Regions from separate parts of the Amycolatopsis sp. NPDC004772 genome, predicted to be linked through region 3. Evidence: riboswitches for the same ligand, from Rfam matches in the RefSeq annotation. Region 3 holds a riboswitch; each other region holds the start of a gene.
The links. A riboswitch is a leader RNA that binds a small molecule or an ion and turns the genes downstream of it on or off. The one in region 3 is predicted to bind S-adenosylmethionine.
Positions count from the first base shown of each region.

Region 1: linked by a shared signal. The riboswitch ahead of ACWEF6_RS26885 (aminotransferase class V-fold PLP-dependent enzyme) and the one ahead of ACWEF6_RS36055 (methionine ABC transporter ATP-binding protein) in region 3 are both predicted to bind S-adenosylmethionine.
Region 2: linked by a shared signal. The riboswitch ahead of thrC (threonine synthase) and the one ahead of ACWEF6_RS36055 (methionine ABC transporter ATP-binding protein) in region 3 are both predicted to bind S-adenosylmethionine.

Region 1 is NZ_JBSGBK010000051.1:8,690-11,951, reverse strand. Features, by position in the region: gene ACWEF6_RS26885 (aminotransferase class V-fold PLP-dependent enzyme) at 1-1,281, opposite strand, end outside; SAM riboswitch class IV at 1,321-1,435, opposite strand; gene ACWEF6_RS26880 (potassium/proton antiporter) at 1,513-2,991, opposite strand; gene ACWEF6_RS26875 (ArsR/SmtB family transcription factor) at 3,089-3,262, opposite strand, start outside.
Region 2 is NZ_JBSGBK010000017.1:16,047-19,308, forward strand. Features, by position in the region: gene rpsT (30S ribosomal protein S20) at 250-510, shown strand; gene holA (DNA polymerase III subunit delta) at 626-1,606, opposite strand; SAM riboswitch class I at 1,755-1,888, shown strand; gene thrC (threonine synthase) at 1,902-3,167, shown strand; gene ACWEF6_RS13665 (ComEC/Rec2 family competence protein) at 3,205-3,262, opposite strand, start outside.
Region 3 is NZ_JBSGBK010000093.1:4,819-8,080, forward strand. Features, by position in the region: gene ACWEF6_RS36050 (4-(cytidine 5'-diphospho)-2-C-methyl-D-erythritol kinase) at 1-377, opposite strand, end outside; gene ACWEF6_RS36055 (methionine ABC transporter ATP-binding protein) at 501-1,514, opposite strand; SAM riboswitch class I at 1,724-1,814, opposite strand; gene rsmA (16S rRNA (adenine(1518)-N(6)/adenine(1519)-N(6))-dimethyltransferase RsmA) at 1,941-2,777, opposite strand; gene ACWEF6_RS36065 (transglycosylase family protein) at 2,957-3,262, opposite strand, start outside.

The DNA of each region.
Region 1 (3,262 bases), on a different contig from region 3:
GCGGCCGTCCACCTTCGCGTACTCCCAGCGGGCTCCGCGGGCGACGATCTGGCGCAGCGCCAGCAGCACGCGGTCGACGTGTTCCTCGGTGCTGCCGAGGCCGAGGCTGACGCGGACCGCCTGCTGCCCCTCGCCGCCGGTGACGCCGATCAGGCGCTTGGCCGCGATGTGGGCGCAGAAGGCGCCGTCGCGGACGCCGATGCCGTACTCGGCGGACAGGACCGCGGCGAGCCAGCCGGGGTCGAAGCCGTCGACGACGAAGCTGACCGTGCCGACCCGGTCGACCGGCGCGTCGAACAGCCGCAGCTCGGCGCAGCCGGGGATGCTCTCGAGGCCCTTGCGCAGCCGGGCGAGCAGGGCCTGCTCGTGGTCTTCGATCGCGGCCCAGTTTTCGCCGAGGGTCTCGCACGCGACGCCGAGCGCGTACACGCCGACGGTGTTGGGCGAGCCGGCTTCGTGGCGCTCCGGGCCGGTGTTCCAGACGACGGCGTCTTCGGTGACGAGCTTGGTCGCACCGCCGCCGGCGAGGTACGGGCGGGCCGCGCGCAGCCAGTCGGCACGGCCGATCAGCGCGCCCGCACCGAAGGGCGCGTACAACTTGTGGCCGGACAACGCGACGTAGTCGACGTCGAGTTCCTTGAGCGAAATCCGGCGGTGCGGGGCCAGCTGGGCGGCGTCGAGAGCGATGCGAGCGCCGTGTTTGCGCGCCACGGCGGCGATTTCCGCCACCGGGAGCAGTTCACCGGTCACATTGGACGCCCCGGTGACGACGACCAGCCGCGGGCCCTGCGGGGCTTCGGCGAGTGCTTCGTCCACAGCGGACACCGCGGCGAGGCGGGTGCGCGGCGTCGGGATCCGCCGGACGTTCGGTCCCTGCCACGGCAGGAGCGCGGCGTGGTGCTCGGTGTCGAACACGATCACCGTGGTGTGCCGGGGAAGGCTGCGGGCGAGGAGGTTGAAGGCGTCGGTGGTGTTGCGGGTGAAGACGACGGTGTCGGTCCGCCGCGCGTCGACGAAGCGGCGCAGGACGTCGCGGGTGCGCTCGTAGAGCTTGGTGGAGACCTGCGACGCGAAGCCGGCGCCGCGGTGGACGCTGGCGTACCAGGGCAGGAACTCGTCGACCTTCGCGCGGACGGCGTCGAGGCAGGGGGCGCTCGCGGCGTGGTCGAGGTTGGCGTAGCCGATGTCCCCGCCGGTGACCAGCGGGACCCGCAGCGACGCCCCGGCGACAGCGGGAACGGCGGGGGCTTCGAGCTGGGTGCGGTCGATGGCGAGAGTCATCGGGGTGCCTCCTCGGCGATCCGGGGGACCCCGGCGAGGGGCCCGCGCTTGCCCGTCGCACGGCGCGACCGGCCCGGTCTTCACCCGGGGCACCCCACCGCGGTAGGAGGGTTGCCGGCCAGCAAGCCGGGGCTTCGCGCTGGCACTCATGACCTGGTTCGAAGGTAACCGAGAGCGCGTCCGGGCGCCAACCCCCGTCGCACATTCTGAGACGCCGGTCACAGAGCGTGCTCAGCGGCCGGATTCGCCCTTCCAGCGGGCCAGGCGGCCGGCCCGGTCGACGGCGCGCAGCCGGCGTTCGACCGCGTCGCGGACCGCGCTCGTCGTGACGACCAGGAGCTGGTCGTTCTCCTGCAGCCGGCTGGTCTTCTGCGGGGTGAACCCGGCGCCGTCGCGGACGACCAGGCTGATCGTCGCGCCGACCGGCAGGCGCAGCTCGGACAGGTACACGCCGTGCATCTTCGACCCCGGCTGGATCCGGACCTGCAGCAGTTCGGCGCCGAGCTCGTCCAGCGGCGCGGAGTCGACCTCTATTTCGTGCGCTTCGGACTTCTTGGCCAGCCCGAGCGTGCGGGCGAGCGGGCCGAGCGTCGCCCCCTGGACCAGCGTCAGCACGATGACCAGCACGAACACCGCGTCGACCAGCCGTTGCGCGCCCGGCAGGCCCTGCGACAGCGGGATCATGGCGAGCACGATCGGCACCGCGCCGCGCAGCCCGGCCCACGACAGGAACACCTGTTCCCGCCACGGCAGGCGGAACGGCAGCATCGACAGCACCACCGAGACCGGCCGCGCCAGCAGCAGCACGACCGCGCCCGCGACCAGGCCCGGCACGATCGCGTCGAGCAGCCGGCCCGGCGAGGCGAACAGCCCGAGCAGTACGAACAGGCCGATCTGGGCCAGCCAGCCCAGGCCTTCGGCGAACGAGAGCGTGTCCGACCGGTGCGGCAGCCGCGAATTGCCGAGCACCAGCGCGGCGACGTAGGTGGCGAGCAGCCCGGACGCGTGCAGCAGCTGCCCGGACGAGTAGGCGACGACGCACACCGCGACCGTGGCCAGCGGGTAGAGGCCGGTCGCCGGCAGCGCGGCCCGGCGCAGCGCGATCCCGCCGAGCCAGCCGAAGGCGAGGCCGATGACCAGGCCGGCCGTCAGCTCGTAGACCACCAGCAGCGGCAGCGTCCAGTCCACAGTGGTGCCTTCGGCCAGCACCACGACGGCGATGTAGGCCGGTGCGTCGTTGATGCCCGACTCGAGTTCGAGCGCGCCGGTGAGCCGTTTGCCGATCCCGGCCGTGCGCAGCACCGAGAACACCGCGGCCGCGTCGGTCGAGGCGAGCACCGCGCCCCACAGCAGCGCGAGCCGCCAGTCGAGGCCCAGCAGCCAGTGCAGGGCCGCGCCGGTGGCCGCAATGCTGACCACAACGGCCACTGTGGACAGTGCGATCCCCCGGCCCAGCGCGGGTTTCACCGCCGACCACCGGGTGGTCAGCCCGCCTTCGGCGAGGATCATGACGAGGGCGGCGAGGCCGAGCGACTGGGTCAGGCCGGGGTTGTCGAACCGGATGCCGAAGCCGGCTTCCCCCAGCAGGACGCCGATCCCCAGGTACAGCAGCAGCGAGGGCAGGCCCAGCCGGATCGACACGCGCACGGCCAGCACGGACGCGAGGAGGACGACGCCGCCGACGCCGAGCAGCACGGGAAGCTGGTCCATGCCCGCCTCCTCCCGAGTGCCGTGGGGCCCTCAGAATAGTGAGGCGCGTGGGTTAACTCGTTCGTGTACCGCTGCCCAGCGCCGGACACCCGGTGTGTTAAGGCGCCGCACCACCACCGAGCGCGTCGAGATCGACACCGAGCGCGGCGAACGGCTCCCCCGCCGCCGGCAGCACCTTGACCGCGCGGTGGCCGTCCCGGGCCACCCAGCCGGCGTCGACCGCCCGCTCGAGCAGCGCGGCGGGCAGGGCGCCGGCGAGGTGGTCGCGGCG
Region 2 (3,262 bases), on a different contig from region 3:
CGGGCCCGCCGATGGTGCCGCTCGGACCAGACCCACCGGTCCTGGTTGGGTCGAGCTGGGAGCGCGGACCGGCGACGGAACCCTAGGCACTACCGCCGTCCACCGTACTCCCGGCTCCGGACGCCCGCGGCCCGGCTGTTAGAGTGGTCGCTCGCTGCCCGTGCGGCATTCCGTCATGGAGGAAACCCGGTTCCACCGGGGCCACTTCAGCGCGGCGGCGATCTCACCGAGTGAAACAGGAGTTGCCCTATGGCCAACATCAAGTCGCAGATCAAGCGCATCACGACGAACGAGAAGGCGCGTCAGCGCAACCAGGCGATCCGGTCCTCGGTGAAGACCGCGATCCGCAAGGTCCGCGAAGCCGCCGAGGCCGGCGACAAGGCCAAGGCCGTCGAGCTGCAGCGCGACGCCGCCCAGAAGCTGGACAAGGCCGTCTCGAAGGGCGTCATCCACGCCAACCAGGCCGCCAACAAGAAGTCGGCGCTCGCGAAGCGCGTCAACGCGCTCTGAGCTGGTTGATTTCTGGGAAGGCCCCGGCTTCGGCCGGGGCCTTCTTCGTGTCCGTGGTGGGGCCGGCACCGACCGGCCGCGGCGCCCCGGGACGGCAGCGCCGCGGCTCGCGGCGTCAGCGGTCGCCCTTGGCCGCCGCCACCTCGAGGACCGCTCGTTCCAGCGCGTAGTTCGGGTCCGCCGCCACGCCCTTGACCTCGGCGTTCAGCCGCGCGACCACGCGCATCGCCGTCGCCAGGCCGTCGGGGTTCCAGCCGCGGGACTGGCCCTGCGCCTTGCGGATCTTCCACGGCGGCATGCCGAGTTCGCCCGCCAGCTGGTTCGGGTTGCCCCGGCCCGCGCCGGAGACCCGGGCGATCGTGCGGACCGCGTCGGCCAGAGCGTCCGCGACCAGGACGTGCGGGACGCCCAGCTGCATCGCCCACCGCAGCGACTCCAGCGCCGCCGAGCGGTCACCGCTGACGGCCTTCTCCGCGACTGCGAACCCGGTGACGTCGGCGCGGCCGCGGTGGTAGCGGCGGACCGCGTCGGCGTCGACGGCCCCGCCGGTGTCCGCGACCAGCTGCGTCGCCGCCGAGGAGAGTTCCCGCAGGTCGGAGCCCACGGCGTCGAGGAGGGCGGCCACCCCCGCCGGGTCGATCTTGCCGCCCACCCGGCGCACCTCGTGGCGCACGAACTGCTCCCGCTCGGCCGGCTTGGTCAGCTTCGGGCACTCGGTGACCTCAGCACCGGCCTTCTTCAGCGCGGCCGGGAGCGACTTGCCGGCCTTGCTGCGGCCGCCGCCGGTGTGCACGACAACGAGCACGACCCCGTCCGCCGGGTCCTTCAGGTAGCTCGCGACGGCGTCGGCCAGCTCCTGCGAGATGTCCTGCGCCGACTCCAGGACGATCACCCGGCCCTCGCTGAACAGCGACGGGCTGACCAGTTCGGCCAGCTCGGGCGCTGTGAGATCGGACACCCGGACGCGGGTCAGCTCCGCGGTCGGGTCCGTCGCGCGGGCGGCGGCGAGCGTCTCGCGGACGGCCCGCTCGATCAGCAGTTCTTCCTCCCCCAGCACCAGCTGCAGCGGGGCCGGGGCGGTGGCTTGCGCGGTCACCCGGGAATCCTCTCACTTGCGCTCCGGTGCCCCCGCTCCGGTGATGTCGGGCGGCCACCGTGGCACGGCGCGAGCGCGATGTCGTACGGTGTAGCCGAGGCAGCCCGCCCCGGACGATCCGGCGTGCGTGGCACCGACAACCGAATACCGCTCATCCAGAGGGGCAGAGGGAACGGCCCGACGAAGCCCCGGCAACCGGCGTACAGCCCGTCATCCCGCGATCGCGGGGTAGCTGACGACCACGGTGCCAATTCCGGCCCGCTTCGGCGGGGCAGATGAGGAAAGGAACCTCGCGATGACCGCCACCCTCGGCACGACCTCCACCACGAAGACCCCGGATCTCGGTCCCGCCGTCGAACTGGTGTCGAAGGAAGAGGGCCACCGGCAGCCGCTGGCCCCGGAGTTCGTCTCCGCCGAAGACTTCTCGCCGCTCGAGGTCGCCTACGACTTCGGCCGCGTCCGCCGCGAAGACATCGAGGCCGGCCCCAAGAACATCTGGCGCTACAAGAAGCTCCTTCCGGTTCCGTCCAACGTCGAAGAGATCCCGAACACCGAGCCGGGCGCGACGCGGCTGGTCCGCGCCGACCGCCTCGCCAAGGCGCTCGGCCTCAAGCGCGTGTGGGTCAAGGACGACACCGGCAACCCGACGCACTCGTTCAAGGACCGCGTCGTCGCCGTCGCGCTGGCCGCGGCCCGCGAGTTCGGGTTCGAGGTGCTCGCGTGTCCGTCGACCGGCAACCTGGCCAACGCGACGGCCGCCGCCGCGGCCCGCGCCGGCTGGCGGTCGGTCGTGCTGATCCCGAAGACCCTCGAGCGCGCCAAGATCCTCACCACCGCGGTGTACGACGGTGACCTCCTCGCCATCGACGGCAACTACGACGACGTCAACCGCCTCGCCACCGAGCTCGCCGGCGAGCACCCGAAGTGGGCGTTCGTCAACGTGAACGTCCGGCCGTACTACTCGGAAGGCTCGAAGACGCTGGCCTTCGAGGTCGCCGAGCAGCTCGGCTGGCGCATCCCGCCGCAGATCGTCGTCCCGATCGCCTCCGGTTCGCAGTTGACCAAGGTGGACAAGGGTTTCCGTGAGCTGGGTCAGCTCGGCCTCGTGGACGCCAGCCCGTACAAGGTGTTCGGCGCGCAGGCCACCGGCTGCTCGCCGGTGTCGGCCGCGTTCCGCGAAGGCCACGACGTGGTCCAGCCGGTGAAGCCGGACACCATCGCCCGTTCGCTGGCGATCGGCAACCCGGCCGACGGCCCGTACGTGCTCGACATCGTCAACCGCACCGGCGGCGCGATCGAGGACGTCTCCGACGAAGAGGTCGTCGAAGGCATCCGCCTGCTCGCCCGCACCGAAGGCATCTTCACCGAGACGGCGGGCGGGGTCACCGTCGCCACGGCGAAGAAGCTGGTCGAGACGGGCAAGCTGGACCCGGACGCCGAGACGGTCCTGCTGATCACCGGCGACGGCCTCAAGACCCTCGACGCGATCGAGAACCACGTCGGCCCCAAGGCCACCCTGCCGCCCTCGGCCGCGGCCGTGAACGAGGCCCTCGGCTACTGAGCTCCGGCCGGGGCGGGCAGTCGGCCTGCCCCGGCACTCAGCGTCGCGGCGGGCCGCGCGGCTCGCCACGGCGGACTATTGCCGTTCCGGTGACC
Region 3 (3,262 bases):
CACAGCGAGGCGAGCCCGACCAGCGTCGCCGCCGCGTCGGCGCTGCCGCCCGCCATGCCGCCGGCGACCGGGATGCCCTTGCGCAGCACCACCCGGACCTTCGGCTCGCCGGTGCGCCCGACGTGCGCGGCGAGCGCCTCGACGGCCCGCCAGGCCAGGTTTTCGGGGCCGGTCGGGACCGAGCCCTCCCCCTCGCCGTAGACCTCGATGCCGGGCTCTTCGGTGACCGCGACGGTCACCTCGTCGGTCAGCGACAGCGCCTGGAACACGGTGACCAGCTCGTGGTAACCGTCTTCGCGCAGGTCGTCGACCGAAAGGTGCAGGTTGACCTTGGCCGGGACCCGGACGGTGACTGGGGGCGGAACTACGGCGAGCACCCGACCAGCCTACGTGCCCGCCCGAACGCCCCAATGTGGCGTTGGGTGCGTTGGACGCACCGAACGCCACATTGGGTGCGTCACATGCACCCAACGCCACATTGGGGCGCTTGGGGCGGGGGGTCAGGCGGCCGCGACACCCTGCGGGCCGCGCGCGGTGTGCGTCACGTGCCCGCCGCGCTCGGCGACCCAGGCCAGCGCCGCGTCGGCGCGCTCGCCGCGGACACCGAGGCGGAACCGGCCGACCGGCGTGTCACCGATGCGGGTCAGGCCGCCGCCGATGGTGGCGAACTCGACGTCGAAGCGGCCCGCGGCCTCGGGCAGCAGCGCGCCCACCGACGCGAAACCGACCAGCACGACGTCGGCCGAGCGGTCGTAGCGCGCCGCCTGCGAGCGGGTGGTCTCGATGGCCGGCAGCAGCGCCTGGGCGGTGCGGCTGGCCGGGTTCGAGATCAGGTCGAGCACCGTGCCGCGCTCGACGACCGTGCCGTCCTCCAGCACCGCGACGTCGTCGCAGACCCGGCGGACCACGCCCGCGTCCGGCGTCGTGACGACGATCGTGGTGCCCAGCTCGGAGCGCGCCCGGTCGAGGACGGCGAGCACCGCGCCGGCCTCCTCCGGGTCGACGCCGGCGGTCGGGTCGTCGGCGAGCAGCACGGCCGGGGCCGCCGCCAGCGCCTTCGCGACCGCGACGCGGCGGAGCTGCCCGGCGGACAGCTCACCGGGCCGCTGCGTGGCGCGCTGGGTCAGGCCGACGAGGTCGAGCAGCGAGCCGACCCGGCTGCGGCGCTGCGGGCCGTCGACGCCGAGCTGCTCGAGCGGGGAAGCGATGTTGCCGGCGATGGTGCGCTCGGCGATCAGCTCCGGTTTCGTGGAAACGACGCCGAGCTGACGGCGGATTTCGCGGAGGCGGCGGCCGTCGAGGGTGCCGGTGTTGAGGCCGTCGAGGCGGACGACACCGCGGTCCGGGCGCTCCTGCAGGGCGATGCACCGGGCGAGGACGGACTTGCCCGACCCGGCGGGACCGACCACGCCGAACAGCGAGCCGGCCTGGACGTCGACGCTCACGTCCCGCAGCGCGACGACGGAGTTTCCGTTGGTGGCAAAGGTTTTGGACAGGTTTTCGACGGTGATCACGAAGGCTCCAGAAAACGGGGTGCAGGCAGCGCGCAGCACCCGGCCGCAAGCGAGTTCCGTCCTGTTCGGACGGTGCGTGAAGAAGAGGTGGACCGGCTCGGACTAGCTCAGCGGGAGCGTCGACACGCGGTCACGGAGCGGCGGCCTTCGTCGACAACGCGACGCCTGGTCAGGAGCAGGGGGCGGGCTACCCTCTTCATCGAAAACGGCCTCCATCGGTCCTGGCGGTAGCACCTGCCCTGTGGAGGGTGGTTGCTGCGACTTCGGCGAGCCAGGTCTCTCAGTCGCTCGGGATGGACGTACTGAGTAAAACCGATCCCGAGGAGCGAAAGCAAGCCCGTTGGCCCAGATCACACGAGTGGAGGTGTCCGAATCGCGGGATCACGGGCTGGGCGGGCGTATTTTCACGCCTCCACTGTGGAGTCGCTAACGCGCGGCGGCGATGCGGGCGAAGTCGTGCACATCCAGCTGCTCGCCACGGGTCTTGGGGTCGATCCCGGCCGCCGTCAGGAGTTCGCCGGCGCGCTCGGCCGAGCCCGCCCAGCCCGCGAGCGCGGCCCGGAGCGTCTTCCTGCGTTGTGAGAATGCGGCGTCCACCAGGCCGAAGAGGACGTCCCGGTCGTCGGACGCCGTCGCGTCGGCCCGCTCGAAGGCGACGAGCGCGGAATCGACGTTCGGCACCGGCCAGAACACCGAGCGTGGCACGGCGGCGACCTTGCGTGCGGGGCCGTACCAGGCGAGCTTGACGCTGGGCACGCCGTAGATCCGGCTGCCGGGGCCGGCGGCCATCCGGTCGGCGACCTCGGTCTGCACCATGACGAGGCCGCTCCGGAGGGAGGGCACCTCAGCCAGCAGGTGCAGCACGACGGGCACGGCGACGTTGTAGGGCAGGTTCGCGACGAGAGCGGTCGGCTCGCCCAGTTCTTCGCGGGTGACGCGCAGGGCGTCCGCCCCGACGACGGTGAGGTTTCCGGCCGCTTCCGGGCCCCGCTCGGCCACCGTCTCGGGCAGCCGCTCGGCGAGCTTGGGATCGATCTCGACGGCGACCACCCGGGCGCCGGTGGCGAGCAGCCCGAGGGTCAGCGACCCGAGCCCGGGCCCGACCTCGAGGACGACGTCGCCCTCGCCGACGTTCGCCAGCTCGACGATCCGCCGGACGGTGTTGGGGTCGTGCACGAAGTTCTGCCCGAGCTTCTTGGTCGGCCGCACGTCGAGTTCGGCCGCCAGCGCACGGATTTCGGCCGGTCCCAGCAGTTCAACCACCGGACGAGCCTACTTGAACCCGGATCCGGCGTGATCAGCGGCGGATCCCGCGTGATCAGAGGCGCATCTCGCGTGATTGGAGGCGGATCTCGCGTGATTGAGCGCGGATCTCGCGTGATTGAGGGGCGACACGCGGAACGGCCCCCGTCCGGTGGACGGGGGCCGTTCCGAAGGGGGGCTCAGGCCTTCTTGCCGCAGACCGGCCAGGCGCTGTAGCCGCCGCGGGCGTCGCGGACCTTCTCCGCGACCGCGATCTGCTGCTCGCGCGAAGCCTGGTTCGGCAGGTTCGCGTACTGGTCGCCGCCGTAGGCGTCCCACGTGCGCTTGTCGAACTGGAGGCCGCCGTAGTAGCCGTTGCCGGTGTTGATGGCCCAGTTGCCGCCCGACTCGCACTGCGCGATGCGGTCCCACGCGGAGCCGTCGCCGATCGCCGGGGTCGGGGCTTCCTTGGTGCCGACGTGGACGATCTTCGGCTTCGGCTGGGT